One region of the Enterobacter sp. TMH.L2 genome, then DNA from elsewhere that is predicted to be linked to it. Evidence: predicted binding sites of a transcription regulator. Region 1 holds the regulator's gene; each other region holds the start of a gene.
What was found. The regulator Fur, encoded in region 1, represses iron uptake genes when iron is present. The targets are predictions, from matches to a motif close to ATAATAATGAGAACNACTATCAA.
Positions count from the first base shown of each region.

Region 2: a site for Fur is predicted at 3,387-3,409, ahead of feoA (ferrous iron transporter A). Genes of this name have one in related genera too.
Region 3: a site for Fur is predicted at 2,531-2,553, ahead of sodA (superoxide dismutase [Mn]). Genes of this name have one in related genera too.
Region 4: a site for Fur is predicted at 3,059-3,081, ahead of exbB (tol-pal system-associated acyl-CoA thioesterase). Genes of this name have one in related genera too.

Region 1 covers NZ_CP193791.1:3,407,282-3,412,371, reverse strand. Annotated here, with positions in the region: gene glnS (glutamine--tRNA ligase) at 1-156, shown strand, start outside; gene chiP (chitoporin ChiP) at 621-2,027, shown strand; gene ACREYP_RS16440 (ChiQ/YbfN family lipoprotein) at 2,075-2,401, shown strand; gene fur (ferric iron uptake transcriptional regulator) at 2,495-2,941, opposite strand; gene fldA (flavodoxin FldA) at 3,221-3,751, opposite strand; gene ybfE (LexA regulated protein) at 3,931-4,209, opposite strand; gene ybfF (esterase) at 4,351-5,090, opposite strand, start outside.
Region 2 covers NZ_CP193791.1:174,965-180,054, forward strand. Annotated here, with positions in the region: gene bioH (pimeloyl-ACP methyl ester esterase BioH) at 1-375, shown strand, start outside; gene feoC ([Fe-S]-dependent transcriptional repressor FeoC) at 420-656, opposite strand; gene feoB (Fe(2+) transporter permease subunit FeoB) at 666-2,984, opposite strand; gene feoA (ferrous iron transporter A) at 3,038-3,262, opposite strand; gene ACREYP_RS00820 (Tex family protein) at 3,714-5,090, opposite strand, start outside.
Region 3 covers NZ_CP193791.1:4,675,321-4,680,410, reverse strand. Annotated here, with positions in the region: partial or broken gene rhaS (HTH-type transcriptional activator RhaS) at 1-269, shown strand, start outside; gene rhaR (HTH-type transcriptional activator RhaR) at 343-1,185, shown strand; gene rhaT (L-rhamnose/proton symporter RhaT) at 1,189-2,226, opposite strand; gene sodA (superoxide dismutase [Mn]) at 2,633-3,253, shown strand; gene yiiM (6-hydroxyaminopurine reductase) at 3,327-4,004, shown strand; gene phoU (phosphate signaling complex protein PhoU) at 4,092-4,817, opposite strand; gene pstB (phosphate ABC transporter ATP-binding protein PstB) at 4,831-5,090, opposite strand, start outside.
Region 4 covers NZ_CP193791.1:524,607-529,696, forward strand. Annotated here, with positions in the region: gene ACREYP_RS02615 (AraC family transcriptional regulator) at 1-804, shown strand, start outside; gene yghB (DedA family general envelope maintenance protein YghB) at 865-1,524, opposite strand; gene metC (cystathionine beta-lyase) at 1,701-2,888, opposite strand; gene exbB (tol-pal system-associated acyl-CoA thioesterase) at 3,145-3,879, shown strand; gene exbD (TonB system transport protein ExbD) at 3,886-4,311, shown strand.

The sequences.
Region 1 (5,090 bases):
GCTGAGCCTAGTCTGCAGAACGCGGAAAAAAGTAAGGCATATCAGTTCGAGCGTGAAGGTTACTTCTGCCTGGACAGCCGCTATGCGACGGCGGAAAAACTGGTGTTTAACCGCACCGTTGGCCTGCGTGATACCTGGGCTAAAATCGGCGAATAATTGCCGTTTATTGCCTGATGAAAACGCCGCTAAATGCGGCGTTTTTTCTTTTTGATTACCAGTCATTAACCTTATATACACATTCGCGATGCGAATTAATTCTCATTCACATTTCTGTGAAAATTTCCTCACAGGAAGTCATGCCTTCCCCGTAATCTCCTGATGCTTATAATGAAAGCGCTCTCAATGAAGTTTTATTCTTAAAATCAATCGTAATCAGGGTTAATAATCTGCTGCGCAATTTTGTTACAAATGCACATAGATTATGTGCTCTCTGTCATACTCCAGGAAATCTCTGATACAAAGTCATTGATAATTCGCGTCGCGAAAAATAGTCTATAAGCAGCAGTAATGCGGGTGTGTTAGGCAAAAACCGCTTTTAGCCGTCAGGCAATTTTACTTTTTTTCGTCATTGGCGCTTTTCACGTCAGGCGATGATTTTTACGTCAAAGAGGAATTTAACTATGCGTACGTTTAGTGGCAAACGTAGTGCGCTTGCTCTTGCTATTGCAAGCGTTACCGCTCTTTCAGGTTTTGTCGTGGCTCCGCAGGCTAGCGCCGCGGGCTTTGTTGATGACTCCACGCTGACCGGCGGCATCTATTACTGGCAGCGTGAACGTGACCGTAAAGACGTGTCCGACGGTAAGTACAAAACTAACCTGTCGCACTCAACCTGGAACGCCAACCTCGACTTCCAGTCTGGCTATGCGGCCGATATGTTTGGTTTTGATATTGCCGCTTTCACCGCCATTGAAATGGCCGAAGACAGCGCCAGCGGTCACCCGAACGAAATCGCATTCTCCTCTAAAAATAAAACCTACGACGAAGACTACTCCGGCGATAAAGGTGGCATCAGCCTTTATAAAGCGGCGGCCAAATTCAAATACGGCCCGGTTTGGGCTCGCGCAGGTTACATTCAGCCAACCGGTCAAACGCTGTTAGCACCACACTGGAGCTTCATGCCTGGTACTTATCAGGGGGCTGAAGCGGGAGCTGCATTTGACTACGGTGATGCCGGTGCGCTGAGCTTCTCCTACATGTGGACTAACGAGTACAAGGCGCCATGGCACCTTGAAACCGATAAGTTCTACCAGAACGATAAAAAGACCAAAGTTGACTATCTGCACTCCATCGGCGCGAAGTATGACTTCAAAAACGATCTGATTCTGGAAGCCGCATTCGGTCAGGCTCAGGGCTTTGTTGATCAGTACTTTGCTAAAGCCAGCTACAAATTCGACGTTGCAGGCAGCCCGCTGAGCACCAGCTACCAGTTCTACGGCACCCGTGATAAAGCCGCGAACAATACCATCAATGATATCTACGATGGCACCGCATGGCTCCAGGCGCTGACATTTGGCTATAAAATTGGCCAGGTCGACCTGCGTCTGGAAGGGACCATGGTGAAGGCAGAAGGCCAGCAGGGTTACTTCCTGCAGCGTATGACGCCAACCTACGCGTCTTCCAACGGTCGTCTGGATGTGTGGTGGGATAACCGCTCTGACTTCAACGCCAACGGTGAAAAAGCCGTGTTCTTCGGTGCAATGTATGACCTGAGCAACTGGAACCTGCCGGGTTGGGCAGTGGGTGCTTCTTACGTTTATGCATGGGACGCAAAACCATCTACATGGGCGCTTGATGCTTCCGGTAACCGCCAGGATCTCGCTTCTAACAAGATCAAAGAGTCTTCTTACAGCCTCGACGCCATGTATACCGTGCAGGAAGGCCGTGCGAAAGGCACGCTGTTCAAACTGCACTTCACTCAGTACGACAACCACTCCGACATCCCAAGCTGGGGCGGTGGGTACGGCAACATCTTCCAGGATGAGCGTGACGTGAAATTCATCGTGATTGCTCCGTTCACCATCTTCTGATGTGAAACCGGGCGCGCAAGCGCCCGTTTTTTTATAAGGAACCGAACATGAAAAAGATTCTGCTGATTACCGCCGCTGTATTCACGCTGTCTGCCTGCGTTCAACCTCCTGCACCTCCGGAAGATTCACGCCTGAAGCAGGCCTATAGCGCCTGTATCAATACGGCGGAAGGCAATCCGGATAAAATTGAAGCCTGCCAGAGCGTGCTGAACGTACTGCGCCAGGAAAAACAGCATAAAGCGTTTGTTGAGAAAGAGACGGTGAACGTGCTGGATTACCAGAAATGTATCCAGGCAAGAAAGAGCGGCAATGATGAAGCCGCGAAGGTACGCTGCGATAAGATTTGGCAGGAGATTCGCGCCAATAACAGCTGATAGCCTTTTTCAGTCAATAAAAAACCGGCAAGGGAAACCTGCCGGTTTTTGCTTTTAAACGCCACCGAAGCAGCGTTTGTTAATGCGGATTACTTATTTAGGATCGTGGGCCGTGTCGTCTTCGCGGCAGTCACCTTCAGCACAGTGTCCGTACAGATAGAGGCTGTGGTTAGTCAGGCGGATGCCGTGGCGCGTGGCAATTTCACGCTGGCGGGATTCAATAGAATCATCGCTGAACTCGATCACTTTACCGCAGTCGAGGCAGATCAGGTGGTCGTGGTGATGCTGCTGGGTCAACTCAAAAACGGACTTGCCGCCTTCAAAATTATGGCGGGTCACGATCCCTGCATCATCAAACTGGTTCAGCACGCGATAGACGGTCGCCAGGCCGATTTCTTCGCCCATGTCGATCAGACGTTTATATAAGTCTTCCGCGCTGACGTGATGATTTACCGGCTCTTGCAGCACTTCGAGGATTTTTAATCGCGGAAGCGTGACTTTCAAGCCGGCCTTCTTTAATGCGGTATTGTTGTCAGTCATGCGGAAAGTGTCCTGTTGCTTAACGATTCGCTCAAACTGCAGTGAGCGTAAAGAGTAATGCGTCTCATTATAGAACTGCTACTTCTAAATGGGAACCGCAAGTATGGTGCAAAATAAGGCTGAAAAATCGTGGCGGCGTCGCCATTTACAGTAATTATCAGCCAAGCTATCAGGAAGACATTGTACAGGGATGTACGAGAAAGTTACAAACTTGTAGCAATTATTTTCATTGCTACAAGCTATCAAGATGGCGCAAATGCTGTATTTGCGCCAGAGAAATCAGGCGTTAATGATATCCGACAGATTCAGTTCTTCAGAAACCTGTTTAACCCACTTCTCAACGCGCTCAGCGGTCAGTTCCGGCTGGCGATCTTCATCGATGGCCAGGCCGACAAAATTGTCGTCATCCGCCAGGCCTTTGGAGGCTTCGAAGTGGTAGCCCGCGGTTGGCCAGTGGCCCACAATCGCCGCGCCGCGCGGTTCGATAATGTCGCGAATGGTGCCCAGCGCATCACAGAAATATTCCGCGTAGTCTTCCTGGTCGCCGCAGCCGAACAGCGCCACCAGTTTACCGTTGAAATCGACTTCTTCAAGCGTAGGGAAGAAGTCATCCCAGTCGCACTGGGCTTCGCCGTAGTACCAGGTCGGGATGCCGAGCAAGAGAATGTCGAAACCTTCGAGATCTTCTTTGCTGCTTTTAGCAATGTCATGCACCTCAGCAACGTCTTTACCGAGCTGTTTTTGAATCATTTTCGCGATATTTTCGGTGTTACCGGTGTCGCTGCCGAAAAAAATGCCTACGATTGCCATGAGTAAAATAACCTCTTGAAACTTAATAGTATGCTGGCCGTTCAATGCCCACGTATAGGGCAATCATAGCAGAACAGCTCCAGCAGCGGAAACAGCTATCACGCCCGGGTGCACAGTCTGCAACATGGTTTTGCTCACCCTTTTGAGATTTCAGATAACCCGCAGGGTGGCTGAAGGCGTTACCCGAGATTTTTAAGCTGCTCGAGCAGCATCTCTTCGATCAGTTCGCTGCGGCTGATGTTACGGGCGTCAGCCAGCTGGTTGAGGGCATCGACCGCCTCGTTGTTCAGTTTTAGCTCAACCCGCTTCAAACCACGCACTTTATCGCGCTTCAGCTGATTGCGCTTATTGATACGCAATTGCTCATCGCGCGAGAGCGGATTAGTTTTCGGCCGCCCGGGGCGACGCTCGTCCGCGAACAGATCTAATGTAGTACGGTCCGTTTGTTCTTTTGCCATGATTAGAATACTGACAGGAAATTCTGGCTGCAGGGGCAGGGTGCCGGTGCAATTAAGCGCGCCATCATACATCAGCGCGCCATTCGCGCCAACGCGTTAGCGACTTCAGCTGCCCGGTCGGTCTGTTTTTAATCAGTTTTTCTACTCTGCGTCGATAAATCGGTGGATCGCCCGTAGAACGGCATCCGGTTTTTCCGCATGAACCCAATGACCCGCTCCAGCGATGACGTGAGCACGGGCCTGTGGGAACTGACTTAGCAGCGCCTCGCGGTGGCTTTCATCAACATATGGAGAATTCCCGCCGCGAATAAATAGTGCAGGATATGGCCAGGCCGGAACAGGCCGCCAGCCAACGATAGTTTCGTATTGCTGCCAAAGCACGGGCACGTTGAACTTCCACTCGCCGTCAGCAAAGGATTTCAGCAGAAACTGAATGACGCCTTCCTCAGCTACGTGGTCGCGCATGATTTGCGCCGCCTGCTGGCGAGTTTTTACGCCCGCTTCGGTGACCGCGCGAATAGCCGCGAAAATTTCGTCGTGACGGCGAACCTGATAGTTAACCGGCGCAATATCTATCATCACAAGCTTATCAATACGCTGAGGGGCTATTGCGGTAAGCGCCATCACCACTTTGCCGCCCATGGAATGGCCAATAAATGTGGCCTTCTCGATGCCGTATTCGTCCAGCGTGTCCAGAACGTCCCCGGCCATTGCGGCATAGCTCATATCATCACTGCGCGGTGACAGCCCGTGATTGCGCAGATCGATCTGCAGCAACGCATGATCTTTACCCAGATCACGTGCCAGGACACCCAGGTTATCCAGGCTGCCGAACAGGCCGTGGATCAGTACGATAGGGGAATTGCTATTCAATTGTTGCG
Region 2 (5,090 bases), 1.6 Mb from region 1:
GATTTTCAGCGTACCGTGGAGCGTTTTCTGGCGTTGCAAACCCTGGGCACAGAAACCGCGCGCCAGGATGCTCGCCTGCTGAAAACCGTTGTTCTGGAACAGCCGATGCCGGACGTGGCCGTGCTTAATGGCGGGCTTGAGATCCTGAGAACCGCCGATCTGCGCCAGGAGCTTTCGCATTCTGCAATACCGCATTTACGTCTGTATGGCCGACTGGACGGGCTTGTGCCACGGAAAGTGGTTCCCCTGCTGGACGCCCTGTGGCCGCAGTCCAGCTCGGTTATCTTCGACAAGGCCGCCCACGCGCCGTTTATCTCTCATCCGGCTGAATTCTGCCAGGCTCTGCTGGCCTGGGGGCAACAACGGCTTAGCTGACGGGCAGTAAAAAGGCGGGGTAGCCCGCCTTTCATCAGATTAACTTAACGCAGTGCCCAAAGTTCCCGGGCGCACTTTTTCCCTTCTGGACAGCTTTTGCAGCTTCCCGTCAGGCAACTGCTCGGATCTTCGCTGATGCGTCTGGCTTTGCCCATCGCTTCCAGTCGATCGAGCATGGCGGCTACCAGCGGCAGAGGCGTGGCAAGCTGCTGGCTTATCTGCTTCGCTTCCAGGCGGCCCTGAAGCGCCAGGGCGTTACGGATATCAATCAGGCTTGCCATCATCGCTCCTTAGTGACAGTCGCCGGTGCTGCTTTGGCAGCAGGACGACGGCGTTTTTCTGGTGGCGAGCAGCGATACGTCCACGCGACTTCTTGCCCGGCGCAGCCCGCCAAGCAGCAGGACGTTGAACAATACCACCGCGAGGATGCAAATCAGGCTGAACTGCGGGTGCTCGCTGAAGGTGACGCTCTGGTAGTAAAGCGTGGAGAGCGAATAGGCAATGTTCAGCCCCCACAGCACAGAAAACGTCATCCAGCCCCGGCTCGATTCACGGGCGATGGCTCCCATCACCGAGATGCACGGAATATAGAGCAGAACGAAAATCAGATAGCTGTAGGCGGCGGCTTCGCTGCCGAATTTCGTGCTCATCACGCCCATCGGCCCGGAGGACATTTCACCGTCGCCTTTGCTTGCCTCAATCGGGTTCGCCAGCACGCTCAGGCTGAAGGTGTTTTTCAGCCCCTGCCAGGTTTCATCGGCGGCAGCGCCCAGTTCATCAAGCAGGTTAAAGCTTGCGGCATCAAACTCTTCATTGTGAATATCTTCGGCGGTATAGAGGGTATTTAACGTGCCGACCACCACTTCTTTGGCCATCGCACCGGTAAACAGCCCAACGGTAGCCTGCCAGTTGTCATCATGGACACCAATCGGCTTAAGCAGCGGCGTCAACACACGGCTGACGGAGGCAAGGGCAGAATCATTGATGCTATCTACTGGCTTGCCGCTAAAGGAGAAGCTGTTCAGGGCGCCGATGAAAATACTGACGATCACGATGACCTTCCCGGCGCGAAGCACGAAGCCTTTCAGGCGCTGCCAGGTCTGTAAAATCAGGCTCTTGAGGTGAGGGACGTGGTAAACCGGCAGCTCCATGACAAACGGCGAAGCTTCGCCGCGCATGATGGTGTGCTTCAGCATCAGGCCGGTGAGAATAGCCATGACAATGCCGAGAATATAAAGCGAGAACACCACCAGCGCGCCCTGCTGGCCGAAGAATGCGGCGGCAAACACTGCGAAAATCGCCAGGCGCGCACCGCAGGACATAAACGGCGCCATCATGATGGTCATCAGCCTTTCGCGCGGCGCATCAAGGGTACGGGCGCCCATGACCGAAGGCACGTTACAGCCGAAGCCGACAATCAGCGGCACAAAGGATTTACCCGGTAAACCCAGCGACTGCATCAGGCGATCCATCACGAAGGCTGCTCGCGCCATATAGCCGGAATCTTCGAGGAAGGAAAGGAACAGGTACATCATGCCGATTTGCGGCACCAGCGGCAGCACGGTATTGATCCCGCCGCCAATCCCCTGGGCCAGGAAAATCGTCAGCCATTCAGGGAAGTGCAGCGTATAACCGAGCCACTGGATGCCGTGAATGAATATCGCCACCGAGCCGCCATCAAAAATAGGCTGCAGCGCGCCGCCGATGTTAATCGCCAGCAGGAACATCAGATACATCACCAGCATGAAGATTGGCAGGCCGAGGTAACGATTGAGGATGATTTTATCCATCGCCACCGTCAGCCGGTTGGGTTCGGCTGTCAGGCTATTGCTAACCGCGTCGCAAATGGAAGCGATGCTTTGGTAACGAGCATCTGCGATCAGCAGCGCGGGATCGTCAATGGTCTCAGCCAGGCGCGCGCGCGCCGAGTCAAGTTTGTCTGTGGCATTGCCCGCATACGCGAGGCTGTAGATATCCCCTTCCAGCATCTGCAGCGCCAGCCAACGGCGCTGCGTCACCGGCATTTCCTGCGGCATATCCTCGGCCAGCTTTTTTGCCTCTTGCAGCAAAATCTGCGGATAGTGCACCAGCTCGTTTTTCTCGTTGGGCTGCTTGCGGTCAATGGCGAGTTTCAGGCTTTCAATACCGCGCCCGCGAGTAGACACCAGCGGCACGACGGGACAGCCGAGACGGGCGGCCAGCGCGTCGATGTCGATGCGAATTGCCTGTTTCTCGGCAATATCCAACATATTGAGCGCCACCACGCACGGGATGCCCAGCTCGAGTAGCTGGAGCGTCAGGTAGAGGTTACGCTCAAGGTTAGAAGCATCCACTACGTTGATTAACAGATCGGCATCGCCGCTCAGGATGTAGTGGCAGGCGATTTGCTCATCAAGCGAAGTTTGTGACGAAATGGTGGTGAGTGAGTAGGTGCCGGGTAAATCAACCAGCGTGACCTGGTGCTCAAGGGTGGAAAACTGACCTTCTTTGCGTTCTACGGTGACACCCGCCCAGTTCCCCACGCGCTGGCGGGCACCCGTCAACTGATTAAATAACGTGGTTTTACCCGAGTTAGGATTGCCGATTAAACCTATGGTTAAGTTTTTCATTTTATTCGTAAACTTCGTTGAATGTGCAAAATAACGCGAACGTTTCCCCGCCGTTACGCCACGGCTTCGATATTGACCAGCGCGAGATCTTTTTTGCGCAGTACCAGGCTTACGCGGCGCGTTTCAATATGAATAGGGTCGCCGAGAGGTGCCACGCGGACGACGTTGAATGAGGAACCCGGCAACATGCCAAGGGACAATAATTTTTGGCGATAAGCCGGACTGATTTCACTGGCGAAGCCGGTAATTTTCCACGCGCTATTCGGTATGAATTGCATAAGACCTACTTAGAGCTGGGCTCTGCATTGACGCTGACTGAATGATCGTTTTATTCACGAGCGATGCGTGTAATAAAAACGAATTAAGCTATCGGAAGAAAGAGAAGAAATATCGTTCAATGCAATGATAATGAGAATGGTTACTGTCGACAATATTTATTTTTCTGAGTGAATTTAACCAAAATAGGAATTTTTCTGGCTGATTTAGTGGGGTTGCTTTTAACGAGCAGAAGAAAGTGGTTTCTTAATTGCATGAAAAATAGAGTAATGGCTTCTCTTTGGTGAACGATGAATGTTATTTCGTTATTGCCGATGTTACAGGGATGATAATTGCTGGTTTCATGGCGGGGTAGATATTGAAAATTGATTTAGATCAAGAGTAGGTTATTTTTCTGCTTTTTGTCGGCGATGGAAAAAATAAGACCTCTCCCCGAAGGGAGAGGTCAGACAATTAACGCTTCTTGCCCATCGCAGCGGCCAGCGCATCCATCATCGCGCTATTCCCACCGGCGGCATTTTCACGCCCGCGCGGTTTTTGTTGTGCTGTTGGCCTGCCTTTTTGCTCGCGAGGTGCGTTGCCACCCCCATTACCGCGACGGCTGCCACCTTCGCCAGGCTGTTCATCAAGGCGCATGGTCAGGGCGATGCGTTTCCGCTGCAGGTCCACTTCCAGGACTTTGACTTTAACGATATCGCCCGCTTTCACCACTTTGTGCGGATCGTCGATGAATTTGTCCGACAGGGACGAGATATGCACCAGGCCGTCCTGATGTACACCGATGTCGACAAATGCGCCGAAGTTGGTGACGTTCGTCACCGCGCCTTCCAGCAGCATGCCCGGCGTCAGGTCGTTCATGGTTTCCACGCCTTCAGCAAACTGTGCGGTCTTAAACTCAGGGCGCGGGTCACGGCCCGGTTTTTCCAGCTCTTTAATAATGTCCGTCACGGTAGGGACACCGAAACGCTCATCGGTAAACTGGCTGGCCTTCAGATCGCGTAATTCGCTGCTGTTGCCCATCAGGTCCTGCAGCGCCTGCTGAGTGGCGGCCAGAATACGTTCGACCACCGGATAGGCTTCCGGGTGTACGGTAGAGGCATCCAGCGGGTTATCGCCGTGGTTGATGCGCAGGAAGCCCGCACACTGCTCAAAGGCTTTGGGCCCCAGGCGGCTGACTTTCAGCAACTGCTGGCGGTTCTGGAAGCGGCCATTTTCGTCGCGCCAGTTGACGATGTTCTGCGCCATCATGCGGGTCAGGCCAGCCACGCGGGTCAGCAGCGGCACGGAAGCGGTGTTGAGATCCACGCCAACTGCGTTCACGCAGTCTTCGACGACTGCATCCAGTTTTTTCGCCAGCTGAGTCTGGCTGACGTCGTGCTGGTACTGGCCCACACCGATAGATTTCGGGTCGATTTTCACCAGCTCGGCCAGCGGATCCTGCAGACGGCGGGCAATCGAGACCGCGCCGCGAATAGACACGTCCAGATCCGGGAATTCCAGCGCCGCCAGCTCGGAAGCTGAGTAAACGGAAGCGCCGGCCTCGCTGACGATCACCTTCTGGGCGGTGACTTTCGGGAACTGTTTTTGCACATCCAGGAAGAAGCGCTCGGTTTCACGGGATGCGGTACCGTTGCCGATAGCGACCAGCTCGACGTTATGTTTTTCACAAAGGGCAGCCACGGCCACGGCGGCTTTCGCAGCCTGACCGGTATGCGGATAAATAGTATCGGTTGCTACCAGCTTGCCGGTGGCGTCAACCACCGCGACTTTTACGCCAGTACGCAGGCCCGGATCGAGGCCCATGGTGGCGCGCAGGCCAGCCGGGGCCGC
Region 3 (5,090 bases), 1.3 Mb from region 1:
GGGAGCAGCTGGCAGCCTCTTTTACGCTCTCGCTGAGAACCCTGCATCGCCTGTTAAATCAGAAAACCGGGCTCACGCCTCAGCGCTACCTCAACCGACTCCGTTTGATGAAAGCGCGTTATTTACTGCGACATAGCGAGGAAAGCGTGACGAATATCGCCTTTCAGTGCGGCTTTGGCGACAGTAACCATTTCTCCACGCTTTTTAAGCGAGAGTTTTCTTACTCTCCCAGGGTGGTACGCCAGGGCCGGGATACTCCAATTGTATAACGTGGCTGACGTCACCGTATTTTAGGCGAAAAAAAGCAATGATTTCAGCCCATTCAGTCACGGAGCGACGTCTGTGCCAGGCCAGTTAGTGCTTAAAAAAGCGGATTTTTTTGCCTCCGATACGCAGCCGGTCACGGTGGCCGATCGCTATCCTCAAAACGTTTTTGCCGAGCATACCCATGAATTTTGTGAGCTGGTGGTGGTCTGGCGCGGCAACGGGCTGCACATTCTTAACGGCAGGCCCTGGCGCATCACCTGTGGCGACTTGTTCTACATTCGTGCGGAAGATAAGCACAGCTACGAATCAGTGCACGATCTGGTCCTGCATAACATTATTTACTGCCCGGAAAGGCTGGCGTTAAACGTTAACTGGGGGGATCTGCTGTCTAACCCTCCCCACGGCAGCGACAGCGATCCTCGCTGGCGGCTGGGTAGCCAGGGCATGGCGCAGGTACGTCAGATCATCGGGCAGCTCGAGCATGAAAGCCCGAAAACGGACCTCCTGTCACGCTGCCTGTCGGAAAGCTTGTTTTTACAACTGCTGATAACCCTGCGCCGCCATCGCTACCGGGTGGCCGATGCCGCCAGCCTGCGTGAGGGTGAAACGCTGGATCTGCTGATGGCCGCACTGGGAAACAGCCTTGAAGAGCCGTTTGATTTCGGGCTGTTTTGCCACCACCATCAGGTGACAGAGCGGCAGATGCGCTCCCTGTTTCGCCAGCAAACGGGCATGACGCTAAACCAGTATCTGCGCCAGCTCGGTATTTGCCAGGCGCAGTATCTGCTGCGCCACAGCGAGCTGTTAATCAGCGAGATTGCCGCCCAGTGCGGCTTCGAGGACAGTAACTATTTTTCCGTGGTGTTCACCAAAGAGACGGGCGTGACGCCAAGGTTATGGCGCCAGCGTTTTCGTTGAGCCTCATCCGTTCGCCATGCCCAGGCCAACGATATTGGCAGCAAGAATGATCGTCAGGCAGCCCATCGCCAGTACGCCAACCGGCCTGCGCCCCGCGGACTTCCACTCCTTCATGATTAACCCTACCAGCCCGCCGCAGAGCACGTAGAAGCTCATATGCAGCATCCAGCTCATGTAGTCATACTGTGCCGGAATTTTAGCGTGCCCCCAGGCGTAGAAGAAGAATTGCAGGTACCACATCAGGCCGCCAAGTGCCGATAAAATCAGGTTGGTAACAATCAGCGATTTTGCCAGCGAGAAATCGGCTTTTACCGACAAGTTTTTTACTTTTACCAGTCGGATAAAGCAAAAGCCCAGATTAATAACGGCGCCGCCCCCCATGATCACCACATAGCTTGGCAGGGCAATATAAAGCGGATCGACGCCCAGATTCGACGCCGCCTGATGCATAGGTTTCGCTGCATCCATCGCAAATGACATACCGGCGGAGAAAATGCCGCACATCATCGCCAGCAGCAGCCCTTTTTTCAGGTTAAATTCTTCTGCTTTAATCCCCATCTGACGTTCTTTTAGCAGCCCGGCCCAGGTCACAATAGCCACGCCGATAAGCGCCACCAGCACGCCAAGGAGCGTCATGCGTCCGCCTGGCGTATCCGTCAGCATGGCAAATTTGCCATTGATGATCGGGGTCAGTAATGTGCCGACAATCAGCGTGATGCCGATAGCGACGCCAATCCCCATCGATATCCCCAGATAGCGCATCGTCAGGCCATAATTGATATTACCGATGCCCCACATGGCACCAAACAAAAACACCGGCAGCAGCGTGGCCACGCTGAACGACCCGTAATAACCCCAGAAATCGGGTAGCAGTACGGCACTCACCGCCCACGGCAGGATAAGCCAGGAGACAATCCCGCCGACGGACCACATGGTTTCCCATGACCAGTGCCGCACTTTTTTAAACGGGGCATAAAAACAGGCGGCGCTGGCGGCGCCGATCAGATGCCACAGGATCCCCATCGTGATTGCATTGCTCATGATTAACCCTCGCTGTTTTTGGGCCGTCGCCTCTGCGACAGCCTGCAATGTCAACGAGTCTAAAGAGTGAGCTGCGGGCTAACCTTCAGGGCAATGCCGCGCGCCCGATGAAGCTGGCAAAATTCAGCGAGTGCCGCCGATGGCGATCACAATTTGTACTCCTCTCAGGTTCTTCTCATGCCGTTACGTCACGACCGGGTAACAATTCGCCGTTACTCTGGGAAAATGGCTTTTTACCCGCTGCGTTATAGCCGTAAGCCGTGGTTTCATGAAGAAAAGTTATAACCACACGCTAAGTACGGCATTGATAAACATTTTCAATATCATTTAATTAACTATAATGAACCGACTGATTACGCGGCGTTAACAGCATTACAGCCGCTCTACGTTAATGGAGACGATGAATATGAGCTATACACTGCCATCCCTGCCTTACGCTTACGACGCGCTGGAACCGCATTTCGACAAAGAAACCATGGAAATCCACCACAGCAAACACCACCAGGCTTATGTCAACAACGCGAACGCCGCGCTGGAATCCCTGCCTGAGTTTGCCAGCCTGTCTGCTGAAGAACTGATCGCTAAACTGGATCAGCTGCCTGCGGATAAGAAAACCGTACTGCGTAACAACGCCGGTGGCCACGCTAACCACAGCTTCTTCTGGAAAGGCCTGAAAAAAGGTACCGAGCTGAAAGGTGACCTGAAAGCCGCTATCGAGCGCGATTTCGGCAGCGTTGACGCGTTCAAAGCTGAGTTCGAAAAAGCAGCCGCTACCCGTTTCGGCTCCGGCTGGGCGTGGCTGGTACTGAAAGGCGACAAACTGGCTGTAGTCTCTACTGCAAACCAGGACAGCCCGCTGATGGGCGAAGCTATCTCCGGCGCTTCCGGCTTCCCGATTGTGGGCCTGGACGTTTGGGAACACGCTTACTACCTGAAATTCCAGAACCGTCGCCCGGACTACGCGAAAGAGTTCTGGAACGTGGTTAACTGGGACGAAGCAGCAGCACGTTTCGCCGCTAAAAAATAAGGTTGCAATACGACCTTAGAGAAGCGAGCCTGATGGCTCGCTTTTTTTATGTCTATTTCGCAGGGAGTCGCTTATGCATCGCTATCCGCTTCAGGTTTACGTTGGTCAGATCCGTGCTTACGAAGGGAGTCGGCCCAGCGCCATCGCCAAGGTGCAGGTGGACGGCGAACTTCGCCTGACCGAGCTTGGGCTGGAGGGCGACGAGCAGGCGGAGAAAGTGATTCACGGCGGGCCAGACAGGGCGCTGTGCCACTATCCGCGCGAGCATTATCAGCACTGGGCGCAACTCTTCCCGGATAAAATCGATTTGTTTAACGCCCCGGCCTTCGGCGAAAACCTGTCCACGGAAGGGATGACGGAAAAGAACGTCTGTATGGGGGATATTTACCGCTGGGGTGAAGCGCTGATTCAGGTGACTCAGCCTCGTTCGCCCTGCTTTAAGCTGAACTACCATTTTGGCGTAGAGGATATGGCAACGCGGATGCAGGAAGCGGGCTACTGCGGCTGGCTTTATCGCGTGATTCTGGCGGGGAATGTTTCCGCCGATGCACCGCTGGAACTGGCCTCTCGCGTTAGCGACGTGACGGTGGCAGAAGCTATCGCCATTGCCTGGCATATGCCATTTGATGATTCACAGTATCATCGGCTTTTGTCAGCGGCTGGGTTGTCGGTAAGCTGGAGCAGAACAATGCAGAAGCGCAGAATTTCAGGGAAGATCGAGGATAATTCTCGGCGTTTGTTCGGGAAGTAACGGCCCCTCACCCCAGCCCTCTCCCAAAGGGGAGAGGGGGGAAAGAAGCGTCGACCCCTCTCCTAAAAGGAGAGGGAACGGAAATGCTTACTCTTTCGGATCTTTACCCGCCAGCAGCTTGTCCAGCTCATCCCCGCCCACGTGACGGAAATCCTGCCCCTTCACGAAGTAGAAGATGTATTCGCAGATGTTCTGGCAGCGGTCACCGATGCGCTCGATGGAGCGGGCGCAGAACAGCGCGGTCAGCACGCTTGGAATGGTACGGGAGTCTTCCATCATGTAGGTCATCAGCTGACGCACGATGCCTTCATATTCCTGGTCAACTTTCTTGTCTTCGCGGTAAATACGCACCGCTTCGTCCAGATCCATACGCGCAAAAGCGTCCAGCACGTCGTGCAGCATCTGCACGGTGTGGCGCCCCAGCGATTCCAGGCTGACCAACAGCGGCTGGTGCTGCTGGGAGAACTTCTCCAGCGCGGTGCGGCAAATTTTGTCCGCTACGTCGCCAATACGTTCCAGCTCGGCGATGGTTTTGATGATCGCCATCACCAGGCGCAGGTCGCTGGCGGTAGGCTGGCGTTTGGCGATGATACGCACGCAGGCTTCATCGATCGCCACTTCCATCATGTTGACCTTCTGGTCACCGGCGATAACGCGCTTCGCCAGCTCGCTGTCCTGGTTGTGCATCGCGGTGATCGCGTCGGAGAGCTGTTGTTCCACCAGCCCGCCCATCGTCATCACCTGAGTACGGATGTACTCCAGCTCGGCGTTGAACTGGCCAGAAATGTGTTTGTTTAAGTTGAGGTTATCCATCGCGCTCTCCAAATCAACCGTAGCGGCCAGTAATGTAATCTTCGGTTTGTTTCTTCGCTGGCGTAGTAAACAGCGTATCGGTTTCGCTGAATTCGATCAGCTCGCCGAGGTACATAAACGCCGTGTGGTCAGAACAACGCGCCGCCTGCTGCATGTTGTGGGTCACGATCACTACGGTATAGTCTTCTTTCAGCTCGGTGATCAGCTCTTCAATACGCCCGGTGGAGATCGGGTCAAGCGCGGAACACGGCTCATCCAGCAGCAGAACTTCCG
Region 4 (5,090 bases), 1.9 Mb from region 1:
GGCGTACGGCTGATGTACGGCACCAAACCGATGGCGCGTACCCCGGTCATGTACGAGCCGGGCATTGTTTTTCTCTTTTCGGGTCATAAAACAGGTTATCTTAATGACCGCGTATTCCGCTATGACGCCAATGAATACCTGCTGCTGACGGTGCCTTTACCCTTCGAGTGCGAAACTTTTGCGACGGCAGACGTACCGCTCGCCGGGATGCGTGTGAAAGTGGATATCCAGCAACTGCAGGATTTGCTGATAGACATCGGAGAAGACGATCTCTTCCGTCCGCAGTCCTGTACCGACGGGATAAATTCTGCCGAACTGTCGGAAGAAATTCTTTGCGCTGCAGAGCGATTGCTGGATGTATTAGAGAGGCCTCTCGATGCCCGAGTCCTGGGCAAGCAGATTATCCGTGAGATCCTTTATCACGTTTTGACGGGCCCAAGCGGCGGGGCGCTACTGGCGCTGGTAAGCCGCCAGACGCATTTTAGCCTGATCAGCCGCGTGCTGCGCCGGATTGAAAACCAGTACACCGAAAACTTGTCGGTGGACCAGCTGGCAGCCGAGGCTAACATGAGCGTTTCTGCGTTTCATCACAACTTCAAGTCGGTGACCAGCACGTCGCCGCTGCAATACCTGAAAACTTACCGTCTGCATAAGGCAAGAATGTTAATGCTGCATGACGGTATGAAGGCAAGCGCGGCGGCTATCCGCGTGGGCTACGAGAGCGCGTCTCAGTTTAGCCGGGAGTTTAAACGCTATTTTGGCGTGACGCCGGGGGAAGATATGGCGCGGATGCGGGTTATTTAATGAGGCAAAAGCGAAGAGCGAATAAGTCGGGCTTATCCGCTCTTTCTTCATCAAGCAGGGTTACGCGGCGCTAACCTTTTTTTTCAGCACCACAAACACCGTGCCGACCAGGCCCACAATCAGCAGAGCAACCGGCAAAATCATCAGGAAGGTCATCACCTGATCTTCATGGCGCTTAACAAAGGGGATCATGCTGAGCGCGTAGCCCAGGCTAATCACAACGCCGACCCACAGCAGGCCGCTTAGCCAGTTAAAGAACTGAAAACGGCGGTTGCTGAGGCCGGAAATCCCCGCCATGGTAGGCAGCAGAGTACGAACAAAGGCCAGGAAGCGGCCCGCGAGCAGCGCCAGTAAACCGTGGCGGTCAAACATTTGCGTGGCGCGCTGGTGGTACTGAGTTGGCAGCTGTTTCAGCCAGCCTTTAACCGTGCGGGTGTTGCCGAGCCAGCGCCCTTGTAAATAGCTAAGCCAACAGCCCAAACTGGCTGCGATGGTTAAAATCACCAGCGTCGGTACAAAGCCCATCACGCCTTTGGCGATCAGCGCTCCCGCGAGCAGCAACAGGCTATCGCCCGGCAAAAATGAAGCAGGAAGTAGCCCATTTTCCAGGAACAGCGTCGCAAACATAACGCAATAGACAATGCCAATCACATGGGGGTCGGCCAGCGCGGCAAAATCGTGATGCCAAAGCGCCTCGACAATATTTTGTATAACAGCCATAGGTATTCCTGTGGAACCGCTTATTGAGTTCGCCCCGAGTATTACACCCGCAACTTAGGCTCACCTTAATTTCTACACATTGTACTGCTAAAATCTTCTCGACACCTTGATCCCAGGCTCAACAAAATCCCGATAATGGCAAAAAACTGTTCCACGATTACCGATAAACGGATTTTTTAGGCAATACGCTGGAAACCCGCTTCCAGATCCGCCATCAGATCGTCCACGTTTTCCAGGCCAATATGAAGGCGAACCAGGGTGCCGCTAAAGTCGACGCCGCCTGCCGGGCGGAGCTCCGCCAGCTCATCGGGCTGATTAGCGAGAATAAGCGATTCATAGCCGCCCCAGGAATAGGCCATGCTGAAATACTCGAAATGATTGAGGTACTGTTCATACTCTTCATCACTCAGCCGCTTTTTCAGCACAAATGAGAACAGCCCGCTGCTGCCCGTAAAGTCACGTTTCCAGTATTCATGCCCTTTGCTGCCGGGCAGCGCTGGATGATTCACGCGCTCAACCTGCGGATGCTGTGCCAGCCATTCGGCGACTTTTAAGCTGCTTTCTTGATGCTGACGCAGGCGAACACCCAGGGTCCGAATACCGCGGCTGGTCATATACGCGGTGTCTGCATCCAGCATTTGCCCCATCAGATAGGCATTCTCGCGCAGCTGATCCCAGCATCGGGCATTGGATACCGCGGTGCCAACCATCGCATCCGAATGGCCAATTAAATATTTGGTTCCCGCCTGAATGGAGATGTCGATGCCGAACTCCAGCGCTTTAAACAGCACGCCAGCCGCCCAGGTATTGTCGATCATGATGATAGCGTCGGGGGCAACGCGCCTTACCGCTGCGACAATCGCCGGAATATCGTGGACTTCCATCGTAATAGAACCGGGGGATTCCAGAAAAACGACTTTGGTATTCGGCTGAATCAGGCTGGCGATATCGGCACCAATCTCCGGCGCGAACCAGCCAGTGCTAACCCCAAGCTTTGAGAGAATTTTGGTACAGAAATCCTGCGTTGGTTCATAGGCCGTTTCGGTCACCAGAACGTGATCGCCCTGTTCAACAAAGGCCAGAATTGTATTAGCCACCGCGGCGGCGCCGCAGGGAAAGAGGGCACAGCCCGCGCCGCCCTCAAGTTCACACATCGCTTCCTGCAACGAGAAATGGGTCAGCGTGCCGCGACGGCCATAGAACAGCTCGCCCTTAGCGCGGTTAGCGGTGGCCTGCTTTTTGGCCTCAACGCTTTCAAAGACGAGGGAGGAGGCGCGCTGAATCACGCTGTTAACCGAACCCTGAGTAAACTTCTTGCTGCGCCCGGCGTTGACCAGCGCCGTTTCGATGTGTTTTTCCGCCATTTCCGCTTCCCCGTCTAACCATCTGGATGTCTGGACGTAAATTAACACAGAATGGGCAAAGGGCATCATGCCGTTTTCTCAGGTTGGCGAAAAAAGTCATCATTTCGCCATGTGGGCGCTTTTCCTGCGTAAGCGCAAGGAATGCTTCAACAATTTCCGGCAGTCTGCAAATACTAATGAGAACGACTATCAATTCGATAGTTTTTTGATATATTAGTCTCAGTTTTGACATTTATTTCTCGCTGGAGCGTAAGACGTGACGAGTAATCTGATGCAGACGGATCTGTCCGTTTGGGGCATGTATCAACATGCTGACATCGTAGTGAAGATCGTGATGATTGGCCTGATTCTGGCCTCTGTTGTCACCTGGGCCATCTTTTTCAGTAAGAGCGTGGAGCTGATCACCCAGAAACGTCGCCTCAAGCGAGAGCAGCAGCAGCTGGCTAACGTGCGCTCCCTGAACGAAGCGAGCAGCGCGGCAGAAGCCTTTGACAGTAAAAGCCTGAGCACGCTGTTAATCAACGAAGCCCAGAACGAACTGGAACTTTCAGCCGGCGTGGAAGATAACGAAGGCATTAAAGATCGTACCGGCTTCCGCCTTGAGCGCCGCGTGGCCGCCGTTGGGCGTCACATGGGGCGCGGTAACGGTTTCCTGGCCACCATCGGTGCGATTTCACCGTTCGTCGGCCTGTTTGGTACCGTTTGGGGCATCATGAACAGCTTCATCGGTATCGCTCAATCCCAAACCACTAACCTGGCGGTCGTTGCCCCGGGCATCGCAGAAGCGCTGCTGGCGACGGCAATCGGCCTGGTTGCTGCCATCCCGGCGGTGGTTATCTATAACATCTTCGCGCGTATGATCGGCAGCTACAAAGCCAGCCTCAGCGACGTTGCCGCGCAGGTTCTGCTGCTGCAAAGCCGCGATCTGGACCTGGATGGTACCGCTCAGCCGCGTCCGGTGCGTAATACCCAGCAACTGCGAGTAGGTTAATGCCCCATGGCAATGCGTCTGAACGAAAACCTCGATGACAATGGTGAAATGCACGAAATCAACGTTACGCCGTTTATCGACGTGATGTTGGTGCTGCTGATCATCTTCATGGTGGCGGCGCCGCTGGCAACGGTGGACGTGAAGGTTAACCTTCCGGCCTCCAGCAGTGAACCACAGCCACGCCCTGAGAAGCCGGTTTATCTGTCGGTAAAAGCCGATCATTCGATGTTTATCGGTAATGACCCGGTAACCAAAGAGTCGATGGTCAATGCGCTGATTGCCGCAACCGAAGGGAAAAAAGACACCACCATTTTCTTCCGCGCGGACAAAACGGTGGACTACGAAACGCTGATGGACGTGATGGATACGCTGCACCAGGCAGGGTATTTGAAGATTGGCCTGGTCGGCCAGGAAGTCACGAAAGCGAAGTAAGTGGGGATGACCCTCATCACGGCCCTCTTCCTCTTGGGAGAGGGTGAAAACAACTCAAGTTTATTCTCTCCGTAGTTGTTACGTTCACCCGTAAATCTTTTTCCCCTGCGCGTTCAGAGCACGGTGAACGTGTCCGGGGAATAACGCCATCCCCCGAACAGCCCCGGCGCCCGGCGAGCTCATCGCCGCTGAAGCGGTAAACCCACCGGCTATCACCCAAACATTCGGGGTCGTTCGCGATTCGTTCCTGACGATCGCTCTCTTTCGCTGTTCCCGACAGCTCAACCCCGCCTGAGTTGGGTCATAGCCTGGGGCGATGAGAGCCGGGGACAAGGGCGTGGCGGTGTGACTTGCAGCGACTGTTGCGTTCAGCGTTGCTTTGAGCTTAAAGCGAGGCTCGGTTCCGGCTTAAATCGCCACCGTTTTCTCTCCGACTGGCCAGGGTCCGGACGCCGGGAGCGGCCGGAGGCTGAGAGCGTCGGGAGCGCATCTCAGCCGACCCAGGACTGGGAGATAAAACGGAGGTCTGCCGCTTCAGCGGTCGATTTATTTGGCCGGGAGTCCGGGGTCTCGGGGGAGTGACGGTGACTCCACCGAGTCGTTCACAAGTTTGGGGGCTGCATATAAAGCTGTGCTTGAGGTGAACGGAACCTTAGCTGAACCTTCATATAGCTTATTTGTGACTAACAGACAGCCAAAGAGAGAAATCGTTAAATTTTATTACTCTTTATATTCCCTCGCCCCACTGGGGAGAGGGCCAGGGGAAGAGGCAAACCCCA